Regions from separate parts of the Mesorhizobium sp. WSM4810 genome, predicted to be linked through region 2. Evidence: riboswitches for the same ligand, from Rfam matches in the RefSeq annotation. Region 2 holds a riboswitch; each other region holds the start of a gene.
What was found. A riboswitch is a leader RNA that binds a small molecule or an ion and turns the genes downstream of it on or off. The one in region 2 is predicted to bind cobalamin.
Positions count from the first base shown of each region.

Region 1: it holds a riboswitch for cobalamin, as region 2 does, so the genes downstream of both, AC0L3O_RS16800 (aromatic ring-hydroxylating oxygenase subunit alpha) here and AC0L3O_RS27365 (ABC transporter ATP-binding protein) in region 2, are expected to answer to the same signal.
Region 3: it holds a riboswitch for cobalamin, as region 2 does, so the genes downstream of both, metE (5-methyltetrahydropteroyltriglutamate--homocysteine S-methyltransferase) here and AC0L3O_RS27365 (ABC transporter ATP-binding protein) in region 2, are expected to answer to the same signal.
Region 4: it holds a riboswitch for cobalamin, as region 2 does, so the genes downstream of both, AC0L3O_RS07900 (CbtB domain-containing protein) here and AC0L3O_RS27365 (ABC transporter ATP-binding protein) in region 2, are expected to answer to the same signal.

Region 1 is NZ_JBVVQV010000010.1:119,687-124,913, reverse strand. It holds gene bglA (beta-galactosidase BglA) at 1-1,076, shown strand, start outside; gene AC0L3O_RS16820 (ABC transporter ATP-binding protein) at 1,102-2,214, shown strand; gene AC0L3O_RS16815 (DUF680 domain-containing protein) at 2,405-2,641, opposite strand; gene AC0L3O_RS16810 (DUF680 domain-containing protein) at 2,716-2,940, opposite strand; gene AC0L3O_RS16805 (DUF680 domain-containing protein) at 3,008-3,214, opposite strand; cobalamin riboswitch at 3,721-3,923, shown strand; gene AC0L3O_RS16800 (aromatic ring-hydroxylating oxygenase subunit alpha) at 4,037-5,227, shown strand, end outside.
Region 2 is NZ_JBVVQV010000024.1:102,092-107,318, reverse strand. It holds partial or broken gene AC0L3O_RS27380 (co-chaperone GroES) at 1-226, opposite strand, end outside; gene AC0L3O_RS27375 (bifunctional helix-turn-helix transcriptional regulator/GNAT family N-acetyltransferase) at 477-1,412, shown strand; partial or broken gene AC0L3O_RS27370 (AraC family transcriptional regulator) at 1,512-2,344, opposite strand; cobalamin riboswitch at 2,609-2,813, shown strand; gene AC0L3O_RS27365 (ABC transporter ATP-binding protein) at 2,901-3,713, shown strand; gene AC0L3O_RS27360 (ABC transporter substrate-binding protein) at 3,710-4,657, shown strand; gene AC0L3O_RS27355 (FecCD family ABC transporter permease) at 4,687-5,227, shown strand, end outside.
Region 3 is NZ_JBVVQV010000016.1:44,791-50,017, forward strand. It holds gene metE (5-methyltetrahydropteroyltriglutamate--homocysteine S-methyltransferase) at 53-2,398, opposite strand; cobalamin riboswitch at 2,514-2,714, opposite strand; gene AC0L3O_RS22040 (adenosine kinase) at 3,102-4,094, opposite strand; gene metK (methionine adenosyltransferase) at 4,203-5,227, opposite strand, start outside.
Region 4 is NZ_JBVVQV010000004.1:134,357-139,583, reverse strand. It holds gene cobO (cob(I)yrinic acid a,c-diamide adenosyltransferase) at 1-487, opposite strand, end outside; gene cobU (bifunctional adenosylcobinamide kinase/adenosylcobinamide-phosphate guanylyltransferase) at 489-986, opposite strand; gene AC0L3O_RS07905 (CbtA family protein) at 1,009-1,773, opposite strand; gene AC0L3O_RS07900 (CbtB domain-containing protein) at 1,803-1,982, opposite strand; cobalamin riboswitch at 2,020-2,228, opposite strand; gene AC0L3O_RS07895 (heparan-alpha-glucosaminide N-acetyltransferase) at 2,547-3,539, shown strand; gene AC0L3O_RS07890 (methyltransferase family protein) at 3,536-4,042, shown strand; gene AC0L3O_RS07885 (MerR family transcriptional regulator) at 4,046-4,432, opposite strand; gene mgtE (magnesium transporter) at 4,568-5,227, opposite strand, start outside.

The sequences.
Region 1 (5,227 bases), on a different contig from region 2:
TCGATGTCACCCGCTTCTGGCTGGAGCGCGGCGTCGACGGCTTCCGCCTCGACACCATCAATTTCTACTTCCACAGCCAGGGCCTCGAGGACAATCCGCCGCTGCCGCCCGAACAGCGCAACGACCAGACCGCTCCTTCCGTCAACCCCTACAACTACCAGGACCATCTCTACGACAAGAGCCGCCCCGAAAACCTCGGCTTCCTCGAACGCTTCCGCGCCCTGCTCGACGAATTTCCGGCGACGGCGGCGGTTGGCGAAGTCGGCGATTCGCAGCGCGGACTGGAGGTGGTGGCGGCCTATACCGCCGGCAGCAAGCGCGTGCACATGTGCTATTCGTTCGACTTCCTGGCGCCCGAAAAGATCAGCGCGGCAAAGGTGCGTTCGGTGCTGGAAGCCTTTGGCGAGGTCGCCAGCGACGGCTGGTCGTGCTGGGCCTTCTCCAACCACGACGTGATGCGCACTGCCTCGCGCTGGGCGGCCGGCGAGGCCGACCAGACCGCTTATCTCAAGGTGATCTCGGCGCTGCTGATGTCGCTGCGCGGCTCGGCCTGCATCTATCAGGGCGAGGAACTCGGTCTTGGCGAGGCGGAATTGCAATTCGAGGATCTGCAGGACCCCTACGGCATCCGGTTCTGGCCGGAATTCAAGGGCCGCGACGGCTGCCGCACGCCGATGGTCTGGAATGGCGCCGACGGCAATGGCGGCTTCTCCACGGCAAAGCCCTGGCTGCCCGTGCCTGCCAAGCACCTTTCGCAGGCGGTCGATGTGCAGCAGGGCGACGACAGTTCGCTGCTCGAACACTACCGGCGCTTTCTCGCTTTCCGCCGTCTGCATCCGGCGCTGGCCAAGGGCGACATCGAGTTCATCGAAAGCCAGGGCGATACGGTCGCCTTCACGCGCCGCGAGGGCAATGAGCAGATCGTCTGCGCCTTCAATCTCGGCAGCCGACCGGCCGAAGTCAATCTCGGCGGACGCTCGCTGCAGCCCTTGCCGGGCCACGGGTTTTCGGAACAGACTGACGCCGGCTTTATCCGCCTCGGCGGCTACGGCGCCTGGTTCGGGCGTATCGATTGAATTTGCAGTTCACTGGAGGGAACCCATGGCCGATGTCACGCTAAGGCAAGTGAAGAAATCATACGGCAATCTCAACATTCTCCACGGCATCGACCTCGACATAAAGTCGGGCGAGTTCATCGTCTTCGTCGGCCCTTCGGGCTGTGGCAAGTCGACCTTGCTGCGGTCGATCGCCGGGCTTGAGGAAATCACCTCCGGCGAGCTCAAGATCGCCGGCGAGGTGGTGAACGACGTGCCGCCGTCGAAGCGCGGCATCGCCATGGTGTTCCAGTCCTATGCGCTCTATCCGCACATGACCGTCTACGACAACATGGCGTTCTCGATGAAGATCGGCAAGGAGAGCAAGGCCGAGATCGACAAGCGAGTGCGCCAGGCGGCGGAAATCCTGCAGCTGACCAAATATCTCGACCGCCTGCCCAAGGCGATGTCGGGCGGCCAGCGCCAGCGCGTCGCCATCGGCCGCGCGATCGTGCGCAACCCCAAGGTCTTCCTGTTCGACGAGCCGCTGTCGAACCTCGACGCGGCCCTGCGCGTCGCCACCCGCATCGAGATCGCCAAGCTCAAGGAATCGATGCCTGCTACAACGATGATCTACGTCACCCACGACCAGGTCGAGGCGATGACGCTGGCCGACCGCATCGTGGTGCTCAAGGAGGGCCATATCGAGCAGGTCGGCACGCCGATGGAGCTCTACAAGAGACCCGGCAATCTGTTCGTCGCCCAGTTCATCGGCTCGCCGGCCATGAACATCCTGCCGGCGACGATCGACAAATCAGGCAACCCGACCATCGTCAGCCATGTCGGCGGCCGCAAGGCGACGGTGCCGATCGCCACGCCGGCCTCGGCGACGGGCGCTTCGGTGAGCTTCGGCGTGCGGCCGGAGGATCTGACGATCGCCACCGGCGCCGATTATCTTTTCGAGGGAACAGTGGACTATGTCGAGCAGCTCGGCGAGGTCCAGCTCGTCTATGTCGACATCGGCCGCGCCGACCTGCCGCTGGTGACCAAGCTGCCAGGCAATGTCGAGGTCAAGCGCGGCGCTGCGCTGCGGTTGAATGCCGATGCCGGCGACCTGCATATTTTCGATGCCGACGGACATTCATTCACGCTCCACAAAGCGGAAGCAAAGGCAGCCTGAGAGGCGGCAGCCGAACTGATGGAGTTTGGTGACCCAAAAACAAGAGCGGCGGGCAAAGCCCGCCGCTCTTGTGCGTTCCGGTCGCTGTTAGAGCGACGTGCGTCCAAGTGGACGCACAAAAGTACGCTCTAACACTTTAACGCTGCGCATCGTGCTTTCCGAAAATCGAACCGATTTTCGGGCCGATGCGCTAGCGGCCGAACAGGCTCCGGTCGCTGCCCTGCGGGGCGGACTTCTGTAAGTCGCCCGACGAGTTGAGCAGCTTGTAGACCGGCGAGCCGGTATTGCGTACCGAAGACGTCTGCGTGTTGTCGACGTTGATGGTCGCCTGCTTGTTGATGTCGGTTCCGCCAAAGTTGTCGCTACCGGCAAAAGCGCTGCCGGCAGCAATCAAAAGCGCGGCAGCGGTAAGAACGATCTTCTTCATTTTCAAAACTACTGGATTTTCTTGGTTCCACCAGCGCGGCGGGCAAATGCCGCCGCCGCTGTTGGAACGAACTGTTAGTTGTTGCCGAACAGGTTACGGTCGCTGCCGTTGACGGGTTTCTCGTCAGCCGGAACCGGATTCTGCGCCGAAGCCGAATTCCGAATCGAAGCCGTGTACGAGTTGCTGTCGACCGCGGCGGCCGGTTGGTTGGCACCGTTCGATCCAAAGTTGTCGCTGCCGGCAAAAGCGCCGCCGGAGACCGCCACAATGGCTGCGGTGGCAAGAATGAGCTTCTTCATTTCAAGTACTCCTGAGTTCCTCAGATCCCGAGCGGCGGACCGCCACTTTGCTGTTTGGGACCAGCTGTTAATTGTTGCCGAAAAGGTTGCGGTCGGCGCCCTGGCCAACGGGCTGCTTTTCAGCGTGAGCCGGCGTCTGGACAGAGGCCGTATACGAGCTGTCGATCGCAGCAGTCGGCTGGTTGGCGGCGTTGGACCCATAATGGTCGCTGCCGGCAAAGGCGCTGCCGGTGATGGCCAGAACGGCGACGGTAGCAAGAGCGATCTTTTTCATTTTTAGGACTCCAGTATCTTAGTCTTCCGTCCGGCTAGCGGCGTGTCTTGGGAGGATGCGCGTCGTTCGGACAGCCCCGATGTGGGAAGGCCATTCGGCGGATTCCAATCACGAAGTTGTTCCATGTGGACCAAGAATCTACACCTTGAAATTGTACCAGAGGCATCTACTACCATGGTTTTATGGTTTGTTTTCAATATCTTATTCAAAATTAGCCATTCATGATTTGACGGATTGGCGAATTTGCGTTCACAGCGTGCTGCACGCATTGTCAACAGAAACGAACCGTTCGGTTCGATTTTAGAAGCGGCTAATAGTCACTTTTGTAAACTGTTATCCTTCCTGATCTCCGCCGCGGGTCGGATTCGATGTCACGGCAGAAGACAGTGGCCGCCGAAAAAGTGGTGTTTCAGCCCTGCAGATATAAACCTGCTGGTTTCGCCCGCCGTGTCGCGCCGCATGGATACGATGTCGCTTTCATGCCGACAGTCAGCCGGCCGGCATGATTAGATCACGCCATCTCAGGTGCCGCTTGGTGACGACGAAGCGGAGAATTGGGAAGCCGGTCAGAACCCGGCGCTGCCCCCGCAACGGTGGTGGAGTTCAAGTCGCAACGGGAGACCACTGGGCCACAAGCCTGGGAAGGTGTCGCGATGAGTCCGCAAGGACACTCCAGAGCCCGGAAACCAGCCCGAGATTTTTAGACTCGACTGATCGCGGTGGGCGGTCAAGAGGTGGATGATGCATCTCCGGCCCTGTCGCCGGCGTGCAAGCGGTCCTCCCTCCATCACCACCAGTTCAGTCCTTACACGAGGACAGGACATGGACGCGCGCAACGACATGCTGAGGCTCTTGCACGGCCGTAGGCAAGGCTATTCGCTCGAGCAGCCCTTCTACACCGATCCAGATTTCTTCAAGCTCGACATGGAGCTGATCTGGTATCGCGACTGGCTGTTCATCGGCCACGATTGCGAGTTGCCGAAACCTGGCAGCTACATCACCGCCCAGATCGGCGACTATCCGGTCGTGCTGGTCCGCGACCAGCAAGGCAAGATCAATGCCTTCCACAATTCCTGCCGCCATCGCGGCAGCCGTGTCTGCAATGCCGACAAGGGCACTGCGGCGAAGCTCGTCTGCCCCTATCACCAGTGGACCTACGAACTGGACGGCCGGCTGTTGTTTGCTCGCCAGATGGCAGACGGCTTCGACAAGAGCCAGTTCAGCCTGAAGCCGGTGGCTTGCGAAAGCGTTGGCGGCTACATCTTTATCTGCCTGGCCAACGAGCCGGCCGACTTCGCGCCGATGCGCGCCATGATCGAGCCTTACCTCCTGCCGCACCGGCTGCGCGAGGCAAAAATCGCCTTCGAATCGACCATCGTCGAGAAGGGCAACTGGAAACTCGTCTGGGAGAACAACCGCGAGTGCTACCATTGCGCCGGCAACCATCCGGAACTCTGCAAGACATTCCCGGAAGCGCCGACCGTCACCGGCGTGCAGGGCGCCGACAGCGATCCGGAGATGCTCGCGCACTGGGCGAAATGCGAGGCGGCGGGCTTGCCGAGCAAGTTCCGCATCGATCCTGCCGGGCAGTATCGCGCCACCCGCGCGCCGCTGCTGCGCGACGCCGTCAGCTATACAATGACGGGCAGACGCGCGGTGAAGAGGGGCCTTTCCGACAGCGTTTCCACCGACCGTATCGGCTCGCTGCTGCTCTATCACTATCCGACGAGTTGGAACCACATCCTCGGCGATCATGCCGTCACCTTCCGCGTGCTGCCGATCAGCGCCACGGAAACGGCCGTCACCACCAAATGGCTTGTCCATAAGGACGCGGTCGAAGGCGTCGACTACGACCTCGCCGAGCTTACCCATGTCTGGACCGAGACCAACGACCAGGACCGTCGCATTGTCGAGGAAAACGCCTTCGGCGTCCTGTCGCCGGCCTATGAGCCCGGCCCCTATTCGGAACTGCATGAGGGCGGCGTCATCCAGTTCGTCGAATGGTACGCCTCC
Region 2 (5,227 bases):
TGCCCGACCACTTGCCGAACAGGATGCGATCGCCGGCCTTGACGTCCAGCGGGACGAGCTTGCCGGCTTCGTCGCGGGCGCCGGAACCAACGGCGATGATCTCGCCTTCCTGCGGCTTTTCCTTCGCCGTGTCGGGGATGATGATCCCGCCGGCAGTCTTGGATTCGGATTCAACCCGGCGTACGACCACGCGGTCATGAAGCGGGCGGAACTTCGACTTTGCCATTTTTTATTCCTCGGTGAGAATGGTGAGAATAGTTCCTCCGTCCGGCGGCGCCGGACAAACCTATAAGCCCGGCGGCGCCGGACCTACGCTTAGCACTCACCAATGGCGAGTGCTAACGTGGCGGTGAGATAAGCCGGTGGCTGGCGAGAGTCAAGGCGCTGAGTGAGCTGATCGACAGCCGCAGCCTGCTTCGAACTGATACTTGACTGAGTCAACTAAATGGTTGATCTTGTGCGGGCAGGAGGATGCCATGACGATTCATCATCAACCCGGCAGGGAGCGGATCGATGCGGTGCGGGGCTTCAACCGCTTCTACACCCGCCAGATCGGGTTGCTCGACGAAGGGCTGCTGAAAAGCGCCTTCTCGCTGACCGAGGCTCGGGTGCTCTATGAACTGGCGCATCGCGATGGCCTGACCGCCACCGATCTTGCGCGCGATCTCGGTCTCGACCCCGGCTATCTCAGCCGGTTGCTGAAGAAGTTCGAGGAGCGTGGCCTGGTCGAGCGCGTGGCGACGCAAGCCGATGCTCGGCGCTCGTCGATTGCGCTGACGCCGGCGGGAAGAGCGGCGTTCGCGCCGCTGAACCAGGGTTCGCACGATCAGGTCGCGGCCCTGCTCGACCGGCTCGCCGCACCGGAACAGGACAGGCTGGTCAAGGCGATGCAGACGGTGCAGCGCCTGCTGGGCGAGAGTGCAGAGCCCAGGGTCCCTTACATGCTGCGGTCTTTGCAGGTCGGCGACATCGGCTGGATCATCCATCGCCAGGGCCTGCTCTATGCGCAGGAATATGGCTGGGACGAAACTTATGAGGCGCTGGTCGCCGAAATCCTCGGCGCTTTCGTCAAATCCTACGATCCGAAATGGGAACGCAGCTGGATCGCCGAGCGGGAAGGGGAAGTCGTCGGCTCGGTCTTCGTCGTGCGCCAGTCGGACGCGGTGGCGAAGCTGCGCCTGCTCTATGTCGAGCGCTCGGCGCGCGGTCTCGGCATCGGCAGGCGGCTGGTCGAGGAATGCATCGGCTTTGCCCGTGCCAAGGGCTACAAGAAATTGACGCTGTGGACCAACGACGTGCTCACTTCAGCGCGCCGCATCTACGAGGCGGCCGGGTTCAAGCTGGCCAATCAGGAGCGCCACCATGCCTTCGGCAAGGATCTGGTCGGCCAGAACTGGAACCTGGAGTTGTAGCGTCTTTCCACTCTCCCCTTGTGGGACAAGGGGAGAAGGCAAGATAAGGCGGAGCGCCTCGACACTAGTCTCCAACACAAGTTGAAAACTGGCCCTTCCTCACCCTTTGACCGGTATCCAGATTTCCAGCCCGCCATTGCCGCTGCGCGGATCGAATTCGGGGCCGTAGCGCTCGAATTCGGGCGCGTCGGCAATCTTGTGCCCGGAGGCCGGCAGCCATTTGTTCCAGATCGTGTTGACCGTGCGGCGGATGGTCGAGATGTGGTCGCGATGGGCGAACACGGCGTATTTCTGCGCCGGCACGCGTACGCGCGAAAACTCCTTCGGCAGGTCCGAGAAATCGGACACCTCGACGCCGGCGATATAGTCGAATTGCCTGCATCGTCGCCGTTGACGCAGACGCCATAGGCGACGTCGCCGACCTCGCCTGGAATGTTGCCGACATAGGGGCCGAACCTTTGCCATTGCATCGGGATGCCGGCGCTGGTTTCGCAACTGTAGCGCTCGCCAAGACCGGCGATGAGGAACGGCCGGCTGGTTTCGAAACGCGGCGGCTCGAGATTGGTGAGGAAGGACTGGTCCATCAGGATCGGCTCCACGAGATCGACGTTTTTGAGTGAGCCTTGCGCGCGCACCAGTTCCGGCGTGGTGCCGAACTGGTCGCGGAAGGCGCGGGTGAAAGCCTCATGCGAGGCATAGCCGGCCTCGAGCGCGACCGAGAGGATGTCCGGTGCGCCGGCGGCGAGCCTGCGCGCCGCCTCGGTCAGGCGGCGAGAACGCAGGTAGCCCATCACCGAACGGCCGGTCGCCGCGCCGAAAGCCCGCGTCACGTGAAAGCGCGACACGCCGCTGCTTTTGGCGATATCGTCGAGCGAGATGGCTTCCGGCAGATGGCTTTCGACGAACCACAGCGCTCTCTCGGTCGGGTTCATATGGCTCCTTGCTGTGGGACTGTGCATTTGGCCGGCTCATAGTGCCGCGTCCTGATGGAGGCAGTTTGATCGAAATTGCGCACCGCGCAAAGCGACGCTGGTCGGCAAGTCGAACGCGTCGGGCGAAGGGCTTGACAGGAGCAGGCGTTGTCTTTTAATTAGTAACGTTATTACATTACGAAATTCAGTATCCTCTCTGACAAGACCATTGCTCGCGGGGCACTCCGAACCCCGGAAGCTTATTGCGCTGGGATTGGCGGAAAACTAGGGTGGCTGACTGATGGTCCCCAAGCCGAAAGGCGAGGGGTGAAAAGGGAACACGGTGAGACCTTCGGATCGAGGCCGTGGCTGCCCCCGCAACTGTAAGCGGCGAGCAAAATCCGAAAATGCCACTGGCCGGCAAGGCTGGGAAGGCAGGATGGCGCAAGGACCCGCGAGCCAGGAGACCTGCCATCGCACGAGTTGACCGGACGGGGTGTGCCGGGAGGAGACGTGGACATCGGTCTTGTCGGCCGGTCCAGCTTCCTTCCGTCGCCATTGAGAAAGTGACGGTAAGTTGGACGCCTGCCAGCCTCTTCTTGAAGCGCGTGAACTGAGCGCCACGGCGAATGGCCAGCGACTGGTCAGTGCGGTCAGCCTTTCGGTCGCGGCGGGAGACCGCCTCGCCATCATCGGTCCCAACGGCGCCGGCAAGACGACGCTGCTGCGCATGCTATGCGGCACGCTGCGTCCGAGCGCGGGAGATGTGAGATTTTCCGGACGCCGGCTGGAGACATTTTCGGCCGCCGAGCGGGCGCTGCACATGGCGGTCGTCGGCCAGACCGATCAACCCGATCCGCGGCTTGCCGTGATCGACTACGTCGGACTTGGGCGGGTCCCGCATGCCGGCTTGCGACGCAGGAGCGAGCAACGCGACGTTGTCGTCGAAGCGCTTCGCAGAACCCGCCTGCTGCCGCTGCTCGGCCGCACGATCGGCTCGCTGTCGGGTGGTGAGCGGCAACGCGCCCAGCTGGCGCGCGCCATCGCCCAGGAGCCGAAAATCCTGTTCCTCGATGAACCGACCAATCATCTCGATCCGCGCGCCCGCAGCGAACTTCTCGAACTCGTATCGCAGCTTGGCATGACCGTCGTGGCGGTGCTGCATGATCTGTCGCTGGTCACGCCATTTGCCACCAGGGTCGCGGTGATGAACGAGGCCCGCCTGCAGGCACTCGCCGGTCCGCGCGAGGCGCTGACCAAGCAGTTGATCCGCGAGATTTTCGGCGTCGAGGTGCTTCGGCTGCGCCATCCCACCGAAGACCGCGAACTCACGGTGTTCGAAGTCCCGAACCGTGCCTCTTCTGATCTAACCAAGGAGCAACACCCGTGAAACGCCTCGCACTGTCTTTTGCCTCTCTGCTGCTTGCCCAGGCCGCCTTCGCTTTCCCGGTAACAGTCGACAGCTGCGGCACAACGCTGACGTTCGACGCCGCGCCGAAGCGCGCCGTCATCCAGGATATGAACATGGCCGAGATGGCCTTCGCGCTGGGGCTGCAACCGTCGATCGTCGGCCTGACCGGCATCACCGGATGGTACAAGGTCGGTCCGGAATTCAAGGCCGGGCAGGGCGCGATCCCGGAACTCGCGCCGAAATACCCGACGCTCGAAAACCTGGTCGCGGTCGAGCCCGATTTCTTCTTCGCCGGCTGGTATTACGGCATGAAGCCGGGCGGCGAGGTAACGCCCGATACGCTGGCGCCGCACGGCGTCAAGACGCTGGTGCTGACGGAAAGCTGCGTCCATCTCGACAACAACCGCCCCGCCGCCTCGATGGACCTGCTCTACGGCGACATCGAAAAGCTGGGCAGGATTTTCGGCAAGGAGGCCGAGGCGAAAAAACTCGTTTCAGGCTGGAAAGCGCAACTCGCCGATATCACGGCAAAGGTCGGCGACCGCGAGCGGACGCGGGTGTTTCTCTACGACTCCGGCGAAGACAAACCCTTCACATCAGGCAAGTTCGCGATCCCCAGCGCCATGATCGCCGCTGCCGGCGGCGACAACATCATGGCCGACATGCAGACGAGCTGGGGCAATACGGACTGGGAAACGGTCGCTTCCCGCAATCCGCAGTTCCTGATCCTGCTCGACTACCAGGACGGCGGCGGTTACAGGAAACTGCTCGACTTCCTCAAAGTCCATCCGGCAATGAAGGAGACCGATGCGGTCAGGAACGAGCGCTTCGTCGCGCTGCGCTATGCCGAATTGACCCCCGGACCCGCCAACATCGAGGCGATCGGCAAGATCGCCAGCGCGATGCACCCGGAAGCCTTCTGAGCTTGCGCCACAGGGCGTTCGAATTGGCCATGGCAGCAGGAGCGGCAGCAATCGCCGCTCTTGCTCTGCTGTCGATCGCCTATGGATCGACAGTCATAGCGTTGAGCGACGTGATTGCTGCGCTCGGACATGCGGCCGGGCTGGACGGAGACCTCGTGCCCGGCTCGGTCGCCAATATCCCGGTCGCCAAGATCCCGGTTGCCAAGATTGTCGTCGATCTCAGGCTGCCGCGCACGATCATGGCGATCTGTGTCGGCGCCGGGCTGGGCGTCATCGGCGCGCTGCTGCAGACGGTAACCCGAAACGACCTCGCCGATCCGTTCCTGTTCGGCCTGTCCTCCGGTGCGGCGGCGGGTGCTGTTTCCGTCATCACCATTTTTGGCGACCGTTTCGGCATCTGGACGTTGCCGGTTGCCGCCTTCACCGGCGGCATATTGGCCGCCGGCATCGTGCTTTTGCTGGTTACGCGGGTGAGGGGGCAAGGCCCCGAACGGCTGATACTGGCCGGGCTTGCCGTCTCTTTCATGTTCATCGCCCTGACCAACTATCTCGTCTTCGCCGGAGACCAAC
Region 3 (5,227 bases), on a different contig from region 2:
TCCTTCTGCCTTGAATTCGATCCGCGAATCCCGCTGGTCACATGTTTGCCGGTCACACTGGCCCAGCGACCTGCGCCCGCTCTTTCTCCCGCAGCGCGCATGCGGCAGCGACCATGTTCATGAGGGCAGGCCGGACCTCCTCCCATTTCCTTGTTTTGAGGCCACAATCCGGATTCACCCACAGTTGGCCGTCCGACAGTCGCGCGCGGGCAAGTTGGGCGAGATGTAAAATTTCGCCGACTTCCGGGATACGTGGTGAGTGAATGTCGTAGACGCCAGGACCGATGTCATTCGGATATTTGGACTTCGTGAAGGCGTCTAGCAGTTCCATTTTGGAGCGCGACGTCTCAATCGAAATCACGTCCGCGTCCAGTTCAGCGATCGAGTCGATGATCTCATTGAACTCAGAATAGCACATGTGGGTGTGAATTTGGGTCGCGTCCGCTACACCCGTTGAAGCGAGCCGGAAGCATTCGACAGCCCAGCCGAGATAATGTTTCCAGTCGGACTTCCGCAGGGGCAAGCCTTCGCGAAACGCGGCCTCATCGATCTGGATCACCCTTGCGCCAGCTCTTTCCAGGTCGGCCACTTCATCGCGGATGGCGAGCGCGATTTGGCGGCAGACCTCGGCGCGGGGTACGTCGTCGCGCACAAAAGACCAGTTAAGAATGGTCACTGGGCCTGTGAGCATGCCCTTTACCGGCTTTTTCGTCAGCGACTGGGCAAATTGCCACCAGAGGACCGTCATCGGATTGGGCCGCGATACGTCGCCGAAGATGATGGGAGGGCGCACGAGCCGGGAGCCGTAACTTTGCACCCAGCCATGCTGGGTGAAGGCGAGGCCGGACAGCTGCTCGCCGAAATGCTGCACCATGTCGTTTCGTTCGAACTCGCCGTGTACCAGCACGTCCAGCCCGATCTCCTCCTGCCAACGCACAGCCGCCTCAGTCTCCTTCTTCAGGAAGGCCTGGTAGTCGACATAGCTCAGCCGGCCCTTCGCGTGAGCGGAGCGCGCCCTGCGCACCTCGTGCGTCTGCGGGAAGGACCCGATGGTCGTCGTCGGGAACGGCGGCAGGCGGAGCGTGTCGGCCTGGACTCTCGAGCGCTTGGCAAATGCGCGCTTTCGTTGCTTCATGACGCCGTCAATGCTGCTAATTCGACCGTGGACGAGCGGATCATGGACCTTTGTAGACATTGCGCGCGCGGCGGCCGCCTCGGCAGAAGCTTTCAGTGAGCCTGCTACGGCCTCCCTGCCTTCGGATAAGGCTTGGGCCAGCACGAGCAGCTCTTCAGTCTTCTGGGCGGCGAATGCCAGCCACGAACTGACGTCCACATCCAGCGCGGTCTCCATCCGCAGGTCCATCGGCACATGAAGCATCGAGCAGGAAGGCGCAATCTCGACGCGATCCAGCGGCCAGCCGGCAACGACCGGCTTGATGCGGTCGAGAATGGCAGCCAGGTTCGCGCGCCAGACGTTGCGGCCGTCGATCAAGCCAAGTGAGAGCACCAGATCCTTCGGTGCGAGCCGACCAACCGTCTCCAACTGCTCGGGAGCGCGCACGAGATCGAGATGTAGGCCCGCCAGGCGCAGCGAAAGCGTGGTCTCGAGATTGTCCCCGAGCGGCCCGAAATAGGTAGCCAGCATAATTTTCAACTTGGGCGCGGCTTTCGACAGCTGGCCGTAGGTGAATTCGAAGGCAGCTCGTTCGATCGGGTTAAGATCGAGCACAAGCGCCGGCTCATCAATCTGCACCCAGTCCGCCCCCGAGAGCTCCAGCGTCCGCAGGAGTTGCTCGTAGACGGGCAGCAGCCGCGGTAGGAGCGCTATCGGATCGAAACCCTGGTCGGGAGACTTCGCCAGCTTGAGGAAGGTGACCGGTCCAAGGATGACCGGGCGTGTATGGATGCCAAGCTCTTTTGCCTCCAGAAAGTGATCGACTGGGTTCGTCGACGAGAGCGCGAATGTCTGATCCTGGCTCAGCTCCGGCACGATGTAGTGGTAGTTAGTGTCGAACCATTTGGTCATTTCCATCGCGGTTACGCGCTGCCCCTGAACTGCATGCCCGTGACTGGCGTGTCCACAACCCGCAGTATCGCCTTGCGTCCCGCGCGCCATCGCGAAGTAGATGTCGAGCGGGACCTCGCCGCCCGTCCAGCCGTAACGAGCTGGCACGGCGCCGACCATTGCTGCGGTGTCGAGCACATGGTCATACAGTGAGAAGTCGTTCGACGGGATTTTCGACACGCCGCGGTCGTGCTGCTCGCTCCAGCTGGCGGCACGGAGTGCCTTCGCCGTCGACAGAAGGTTGGCAGCAGAAGATTTTCCGGACCAGTAGCTTTCGAGCGCGAATTTCAGTTCTCGCCGGCGACCGACACGCGGCATGCCAAGCGTTGCTATGGGAACTTGCTGGGAGACATTCATTCCATACCCCGATGGTTGCGGCGGGGACAAGGAAGGCGCTAGCAGGCCGGCATAAACGCCGAGCTGCCGCGGCCACCAGACACCCCGCCCGTGGACGTTGTTTACCGTGGCAGGTCTCCTGGCTCGCGGGTCACAGCCTCTGCCCCGTCTTCCCGGGGCAGTTCGCCCCAGTGACATTGATGGGTTTGGCTCGCCGCTTACAGTTGCGGGGGCAGCGCCGGCATTGCACCGGCTTCCCTCTTAGCTCTGCTACGGCAACGCCTAGCGGAGAACCACGACACGCGGACAATCGCAGCAGCCCGCTTTGTTGTCAATGAGGTATAAAGAAATGTTTATGTGTTTATGTGAACTGTTCACCTGCGGCTCCCAATTCGGAGGTCGCCGTAGAGCTGAGCCTTCTGCGCCACTCTCCGGTGTGCGCAGGCTGTGCCTGGCCGCTCGGGCAATCTGCCATTTGTACGATCCCGTCCCAAAACGACTTCGTCAAAAATGGCGCGTGTTGGCCATTCATGATCGGGCAGTACTGGCCCGAAGTGCGACAACGTTCCTGAGCCTCAACAACCAGAAATTTGGAGAAAAACCGCCATCCTTCTCGGACTGGTACGCGTTCGATTTACACGCGCTCGTCTGGACAGCCTGCACAACAGGAAGGTGGGCAACACGTGGCGGAAATGCCGCCCTACAGCGAACCCGCCTGTTCAGCCTCGCGGCGCAAATTCTGCCGGGGTCTGGGGCCGATCTGCTGGATCACCAATCCGGCCGCCAGTGAGCCAAGGTCGCCGCAGGTCTGCAGGTCGCGGCCTTGCGTGTAGCCATGCAGGAAGCCGGCGGCATAGAGATCGCCGGCGCCTGTCGTGTCAACCAGTTCCTTGATCGCGGTCGCCTTGATCACCACGGTCTCGCCGCCGCGCACGATCACCGAGCCCTTTTCAGAACAGGTCACGGCGGCGATCCTGCAATCCGTGCGGATCTGCGCCAGTGCCTCGTCGAACGAGGCGGTCTGGTACAGCGACTTGATCTCGTGGCTGTTGGCAAACACGATGTCGACGGTGCCCGAGCGCATCAGCTCCAGAAACTCCTCGCGGTAGCGGTCGACGCAGAACGAATCCGACAATGTCATCGACACTTCGCGCCCGGCTGCGTGGGCGAGCTTCGCCGTCTGCCGGAACGCTTCCTTGGCGCGCGGCGGGTCCCACAGATAGCCCTCGAAATAGGTAACGGCGGCGCCCGACGCCTTGTCCGCCTCGACATCCTCCGGACCGAGCTCGACGCAAGCGCCGAGATAGGTGTTCATCGAGCGCTCGCCGTCCGGCGTGACGAAGATCATCGAGCGCGCCGTCGGCGGTTCGCCATTGAGCGGCCTGGTGTCGAAGGCGACGCCCTGGGCGTGCATGTCATGGGCGTAGATCTCGCCGAGCGTGTCATTCGAGACCTTGCCGAAGAAGGCGGCGCGGCCGCCGAAGCTGGCGACGCCCGCCGCCGTGTTGCCGGCGCTGCCGCCGGAGGCTTCGAGGGCCGGGCCCATGCGGCTGTAGAGCAGCTCGGCGCGCCTCATGTCGATCAAATTCATCGCGCCCTTGATGATGCCGTTCGTCTCAAGGAATGCCTCGTCGCACTGGGCGATGATGTCGACAATGGCATTACCGATACAAAGCACGTCATAGTCCAGCATCTATTCATATCTCCGCCAAAAACCCACCCTCTGCCGCGCCGGGCGCGGGCGGGTTTTTGCAGGTGTGGAATGGAGTTGCCGTATGCCGCTGCATCCAACATCGGCGCATCACGCTGCTGCCGGTCCTGCCTCACGCAGCAGGTCCTCAGCTCTGTCCGTCCTTTCCCACGTGAACTCCGGCTCTTCGCGGCCGAAGTGTCCGTATGTCGCGGTCTTGCGGTATATTGGGCGTAAGAGATCAAGCATCTTGATGATGCCTTTCGGTCGGAGATTGAAAAGCTCAAGAACGACGCGCTCGATCCTTTTTTCGTCGATCTTTGCGGTTCCGAAGGTATTGATCAGGATAGACACCGGCGCGGCCACACCGATCGCGTAGGCAAGCTGAACCTCGCAGACATCCGCAAGGCCGCTTGCAACGACATTTTTTGCGACGTACCGCGCCGCATAGGCGGCCGAGCGATCAACCTTGGACGGGTCCTTGCCCGAAAAGGCGCCGCCGCCGTGACGCCCCATCCCACCGTAGGAATCGACGATGATCTTGCGTCCGGTGAGCCCGCAGTCGCCGCGCGGCCCACCGACCACGAACCGGCCTGTTGGATTGACCAGGAACCTTATCCCCGTCGTATCCAAGTCGTGGGGCAAGACCGGCCTTATGATCTCCTCAATGACGCCTTCGCGGACTGTGGCTTGTGAGACCTCCTCGTCATGCTGCGTCGACAGGACTATGGTATCAAGCGCTACCGGGCGCAAACCCTCATAACGGACCGACACTTGAGATTTAACGTCCGGGCGAAGCCAGCCAAGGCGTCCGGTTTGGCGCACCTCTGCCTGTTTTTTTGTCAATTCGTGAGCGAGTTGGATTGGCAACGGCATCAATGTTTCGGTCTCGTTGCACGCGTACCCGAACATGAGGCCCTGATCCCCCGCTCCCTGCTCGAGATCCTGCCCTCGTCCCTCGTCGACGCCCTGGCTGATGTCAGGCGACTGCTCGGTCAAGGCCAAGATCACGGCGCAACGCCGGCCGTCAAAGCCGATCGCATCGTCGTCATATCCAATGTCCAAGATGATATCGCGGGCAACTTGGCTGTAGTCGATCTGCGCGTCGCTGGTGATCTCGCCAGCCAGAACGACCA
Region 4 (5,227 bases), on a different contig from region 2:
GCAGGTTTTCGCGGCGGCCCTTCAGCGCCGCCACCACCGTGTCGAGATCGAGATAGTCGTAGCGCAGCGCGATGTTCAACTCGTCGAGCACCAGAAGGCTAATCGATGGATCGGCCATTAGCTCGAGCACCTTGGCCCAGGCAGCCTCGGCGGCGGCGATGTCGCGCTTCAAATCCTGCGTTTCCCAGGTAAAACCCTCGCCCATCGTGTGCCAGACGACCCGGTCGCCGAAAGCGGCAAAGGCGTCCTTCTCGCCGGTATGCCATTTGCCCTTGATGAACTGGACGACGCCGACACGCCTGCCGTAGCCAAGCATCCTCAGCGCCAGCCCGAAGGCGGCGGTGGTCTTGCCCTTGCCTGGCCCGGTGTTGACGATCAGCAGTCCCTTCTCGACCGTCTTGGCCGCGACCTCGGCGTCCTGCACCGCCTTGCGCTTGGCCATCTTGGCGCGGTGGCGTTGCTCGTCCCTGTCATCGATATCGGTCATATCACTTCACCTTGAGCGGCAGTCCCGTCACCATCAGCAGCACCGTGCCGGCGACGGCGGCGACCTGCTGGTTGAGCCGGCCGGCGGCATCGCGAAACCGGCGGGCAAGCGCATTGTCAGGCACGATGCCCTGGCCGACCTCGTTGGAAACCACGAACCACGGCCCGCGCGGCCGCGACAGCACATCCGCCAGCCCTCGGCATTCGGCCTCAATGTCGCGTTCGGCCAGCATATGGTTGGACAGCCACAGCGTCAGGCAGTCGATCAGGACAGGCCGGCCGTCAGGCAGCGCCCCGATCGCGCCGACGAGATCGAGCGGCGCATCGATCGTCGTCCAACCGTCGCAACGCCGCGCTCGGTGCAGCGCGATGCGTTCGTGCATCTCGTCGTCATAGGCTTGCGCCGTGGCGATGTAGGTCCACGGCGCTGGACAGGCCGTCACCAGGCTTTCGGCATGCGCGCTCTTGCCCGAGCGTGCACCGCCGACGACCAGGGTCAGCTTGCTGCCTGGAGCAGCGCGATCAGGCAAGGCTGTCGCGCAGGCCGGTTGCGGCGCCGGTCAAGCGGCCGCGCACCACGCCGACGACAGCGCCGAGCACCAGCCAGAACACCAGATTGGTCAGCGTCACCGCCACCACGAACTGGTGGTGCATGCCTTCCGGGATCGGCGATTCGAAACTTTCGGGCTGCGGCGCGCCGACAATATGCGGCGCGACGATCAACGCTACGGCAAGAAGGGCCAGCGGCAGCGATTTGCGAAAGGCGAGCAGCCCGAGACCGGCAGCCGTCGCCACCACGGTCGCCGTCCACCAGATCTGGCGCTGGGCGAAATCGGCCGCCGGCATCGCCGGCAGTTCGGGCGGCAGGCCGAGGTTCGGGGCCAGCGTGAACACCGCGAAGCCGGCAAGGCCCCAGAACAGGCCCTGTCGCCAATTGCCGATGCCGCCGGCGAATTCCGAAGCGGCGACCAGGATCAGCGCAAAGCCGATGCCGGTGACGACGTTGGCAACGACGTTGAAGGCGAAGCGCTCGAAGCCATCGGCCGGCGCCCAGCCTTCCTCTTCCGCGGTGGCTGCTTCAGCCGGCACGGCGCTGCTCATGGCATTGCTGCCTGCTGCGGCCGGCGCCAAACCATGGTCATGCGTGTGACCACCGCCGGCCTGTTCGTAGACTTCCGCCTTGAGGATGAGTGGCACCGTGGCGTAGGCCTGCATGCAGGCGAGAACGACGCCGGCCACAAGCCCTGCCATCGCCGCGATGAACACGACGTTGCGAAACAGTGTCATGGTGTCAGCCCCTCGTCAGTGGCCCCCCGTCAGTGGCATGGAAAGCCCATCGAATGGCGATAGTCGTGAGCGGCATTGTGGACCGCATCGATATGCGAGAAGCCGACAAAGCCCATGACGAAAACGCCGAGAAATGCAGCAAGCGCCAACTGCACAAAGCGCGACTGCGAGGAGACGGAAGCGCCGAGCGAGACGGAAGCGGTATTCATGTCTTGTCCTTTCGCCCTCCACCCGAGGGCATAGAAGTCAGTTCTCCTGTCGCCGGCAGGTCTCCTGGCTCGCGGATCAGCGCCCTTCCCCACCTTCCCGAAGAAGCTCTTCCCGAAGAAAATCTTCAGTGGCATATGGAGAGGACTACCGCACACAGTTGCGGGGGCAGCCACGGCATCGGGCGAATTTGCCCCTACCGCATTCCCTCTTGGTTCCAAAACGGAACCGACGACGGCTGCGACTATAGGCAGAATCGCCGCGCCCGGCAAACCAAATTCCGCCAGCTAGCAGCGCGAATGCGCCGTCAAGGTAATCGTTTCTCGTGGGCTCTTCCTTCTCCCCTTGTGGGAGAAGGTGGCCTCGCGAAGCGAGGTCGGATGAGGGGTGTTCCAGCTTGGCACCAACAGCGCTCCGGCCAGCACCCCTTCAACCGTCTTGGCGCTGCGCGCCAATCCACCTTCTCCCACAACAAGGGGAGAAGGAAGAAGGAACGGCGCCTGTCTTCTTTTGTCCGGGGCAACCATGATAATCGTCTTGCAGCACTGAATCAGAATTGCGAGACCATGACCATTCCTACGCCGGCCGTTCAGGACCGATCCAGGCGCATCATCGCCATCGACGTCGCCCGCGGCATCGCTTTGCTTGCCATGGCGAGCTACCATCTCACCTGGGATCTCGAATTCTTCGGCTACACCGATCCCGGCCTGACCGCCTTTGGCTGGTGGAAATTCTACGCGCGCTGCATCGCTTCGACCTTCCTGTTCCTGGTCGGCGTCAGCCTGTTCCTCGCCCATGGCAAGCAAATCCGCTGGAACGGCTTCTGGAAACGCTTCGCCATGGTCGGCGGGGCGGCGCTCGCCATATCGGCCGCCACTAGGCTTGCCACACCCGACAGTTTCATCTTCTTCGGCATCCTGCACGAGATCGCGCTCGCCAGCCTGCTCGGCCTGGCGTTTCTGCGGCTGCCGGCGCTGGTGACGCTGGTTGTCGCAGCTTTCGTCATCACCGCGCCGCTCTACCTCAGGTCCGGGATCTTCGATCATCCGGCCCTGTGGTGGGTCGGCCTGTCGGCAACCAACCCGCGCTCCAACGATTATGTCCCGCTGTTTCCATGGTTCGGCGCTGTGCTTGTCGGCATCGCAGCGGCAAAGCTTGCCTTCGCCTCCGGCGTGCTGACGCGGCTGGCGGGCCTGGCGCCCGGCCGCTGGACTAATCCGCTGGTCTTTATCGGCCGGCACAGCCTCGCCTTCTATCTGATCCACCAGCCGGTGCTGATCGGCTCGGTCTGGCTGACTTCGCAAGTCATGCCGGCAGCCGTCGAAACCAGGCAGGTCACCTTCCTAAAAGAATGCCAGGCATCGTGCGAGCAATCGCGCGACACGGAGTTCTGCAGCAGCTATTGTGTCTGCATGCTCGATACGCTCGAGGGCGAGGCCACGCTTGATCGGCTCTACCGCAACGACCAGGCTGCTGAATGGAAGGCGCGTCTCGACGAACTCGCCGGCGCCTGCACTGCCAAGGCCGACGGCACTTTGATGGAGGGAGGAGCACAATGACCGACCATCAGCAGAAACCGGGCCAACAGAAACCGGGACAGCAAAAACCGGGGTTTATACCGTGGCCGCCGCTGATCTATGTCGCGGCCATCGCCGTCAGCATCGCGCTTGGCTTGCTTTATCCGCTGCCATGGATCGGCGGCCTTTTGGGCGACATCCTGTTCGCGGCCGGCTGGGTGGCATTGTTCGGCGTCGTCGCACTCTGGTTCACGGCGATCCGCATCATGATCCGGGCAAAGACGACGCTCCACCCGAACGCCGTGCCGGACCATCTGGTTACATCGGGCCCCTTCGCCGTCAGCCGCAATCCGATCTATCTGGCCAACACGCTGCTGATGATCGGCGTTGCCCTTATCTCGGGGAACGTATGGTTCCTGCCGCTGGCGATCATCGCCGCCTTCGCAACGCAGAAAATGGCGATCGAGGGCGAGGAAAAAGTTCTGGCAACGAAATTCGGCAAGAAATACCGGGATTACGCGAAAAGGGTGCGGCGCTGGATTTGAGCTTCAGGTGTTGACGCCAAGCTCCACCAGCCGCTCGACGCAGGACTCTTCGGCCTGGTCGAGTTCGGCCAGGGTCTCTTCGAGGTCGCGGCGCTTCTGGCGCAGATCCTCGCGCTTTTCCTCGATGCGCTTGATCATCAGATTGAGCTGACCGACCTCGCCGGGCGGCTCCTTGTACATCTGGATGATTTCGCGGATCTCGTTGATCGAAAAGCCGAGCCTCTTGCCGCGCATGATCTGGCGGATGAGGTGCCGGTCCGACGGGCGAAACAGCCGCGTGCGGCCGCGCCGTACCGGCTGCACCAGCCCCTCGTCCTCGTAAAAGCGCAGCGTCCGCGTCGAAACATCGAATTCGCGGGTCAGTTCGGTTATCGAATAATATTCCCGCATCATCACTCCAAATGCCCGGCCGCGCTGCGAGTTCCAACCATGCGGTCTCGCTATCCGCACGCGTGTCAGAATCGGCCAGAGGCTGTTCCAAAATCTCGCATGGCATTTACGTAAAAGTCAATTGAGTGGCGTCGCTCACACGCCGAACCACCATGTGGCGAGGCCGAGAAAGGCAAAGAAGCCAACAACGTCGGTAACCGTCGTGACGAAAACCGCCGAAGCCACGGCCGGGTCGATCTTGAACCGGTCGAGCAGCAGCGGGATCAGGATGCCGGCAAGTGCGGCCACGAACATGTTGATGATCATCGCCGCGGCGATGATGCCGCCCAGATTGGGATCGCGGAACCAGGCGGCGGCGACGATGCCGATCAGGATGGCGAAGATGATGCCGTTGATGAAGCCCACCCCCATCTCGCGGCGGATGATGCGGCCGGCATTGTAGATGTCGAGGTCCCTGGTCGCCAGCGCCCGCACCGTGACCGTCATGGTCTGCGAGCCGGCATTGCCGCCCATGCCCGCCACGATCGGCATCAGCACCGCCAGCGCCACGATGTGCTCGATCGTGCGGTCGAACAGGCCGATCACCGAGGCCGCCAGGAACGCCGTCAAAAGGTTGACGAGCAGCCACGGAACGCGCGAGCGCGAGGTCGAAAGGATGCTGTCCGACAATTCTTCGTCGCCGACACCGCCCATGCGCAGCAGATCCTCCTCGGCTTCCTGCTGGATGACGTCGACCACGTCGTCGATAGTCAGCACGCCGACCAGCCGCTCGTTCTCGTCGACGACGGCAGCGGA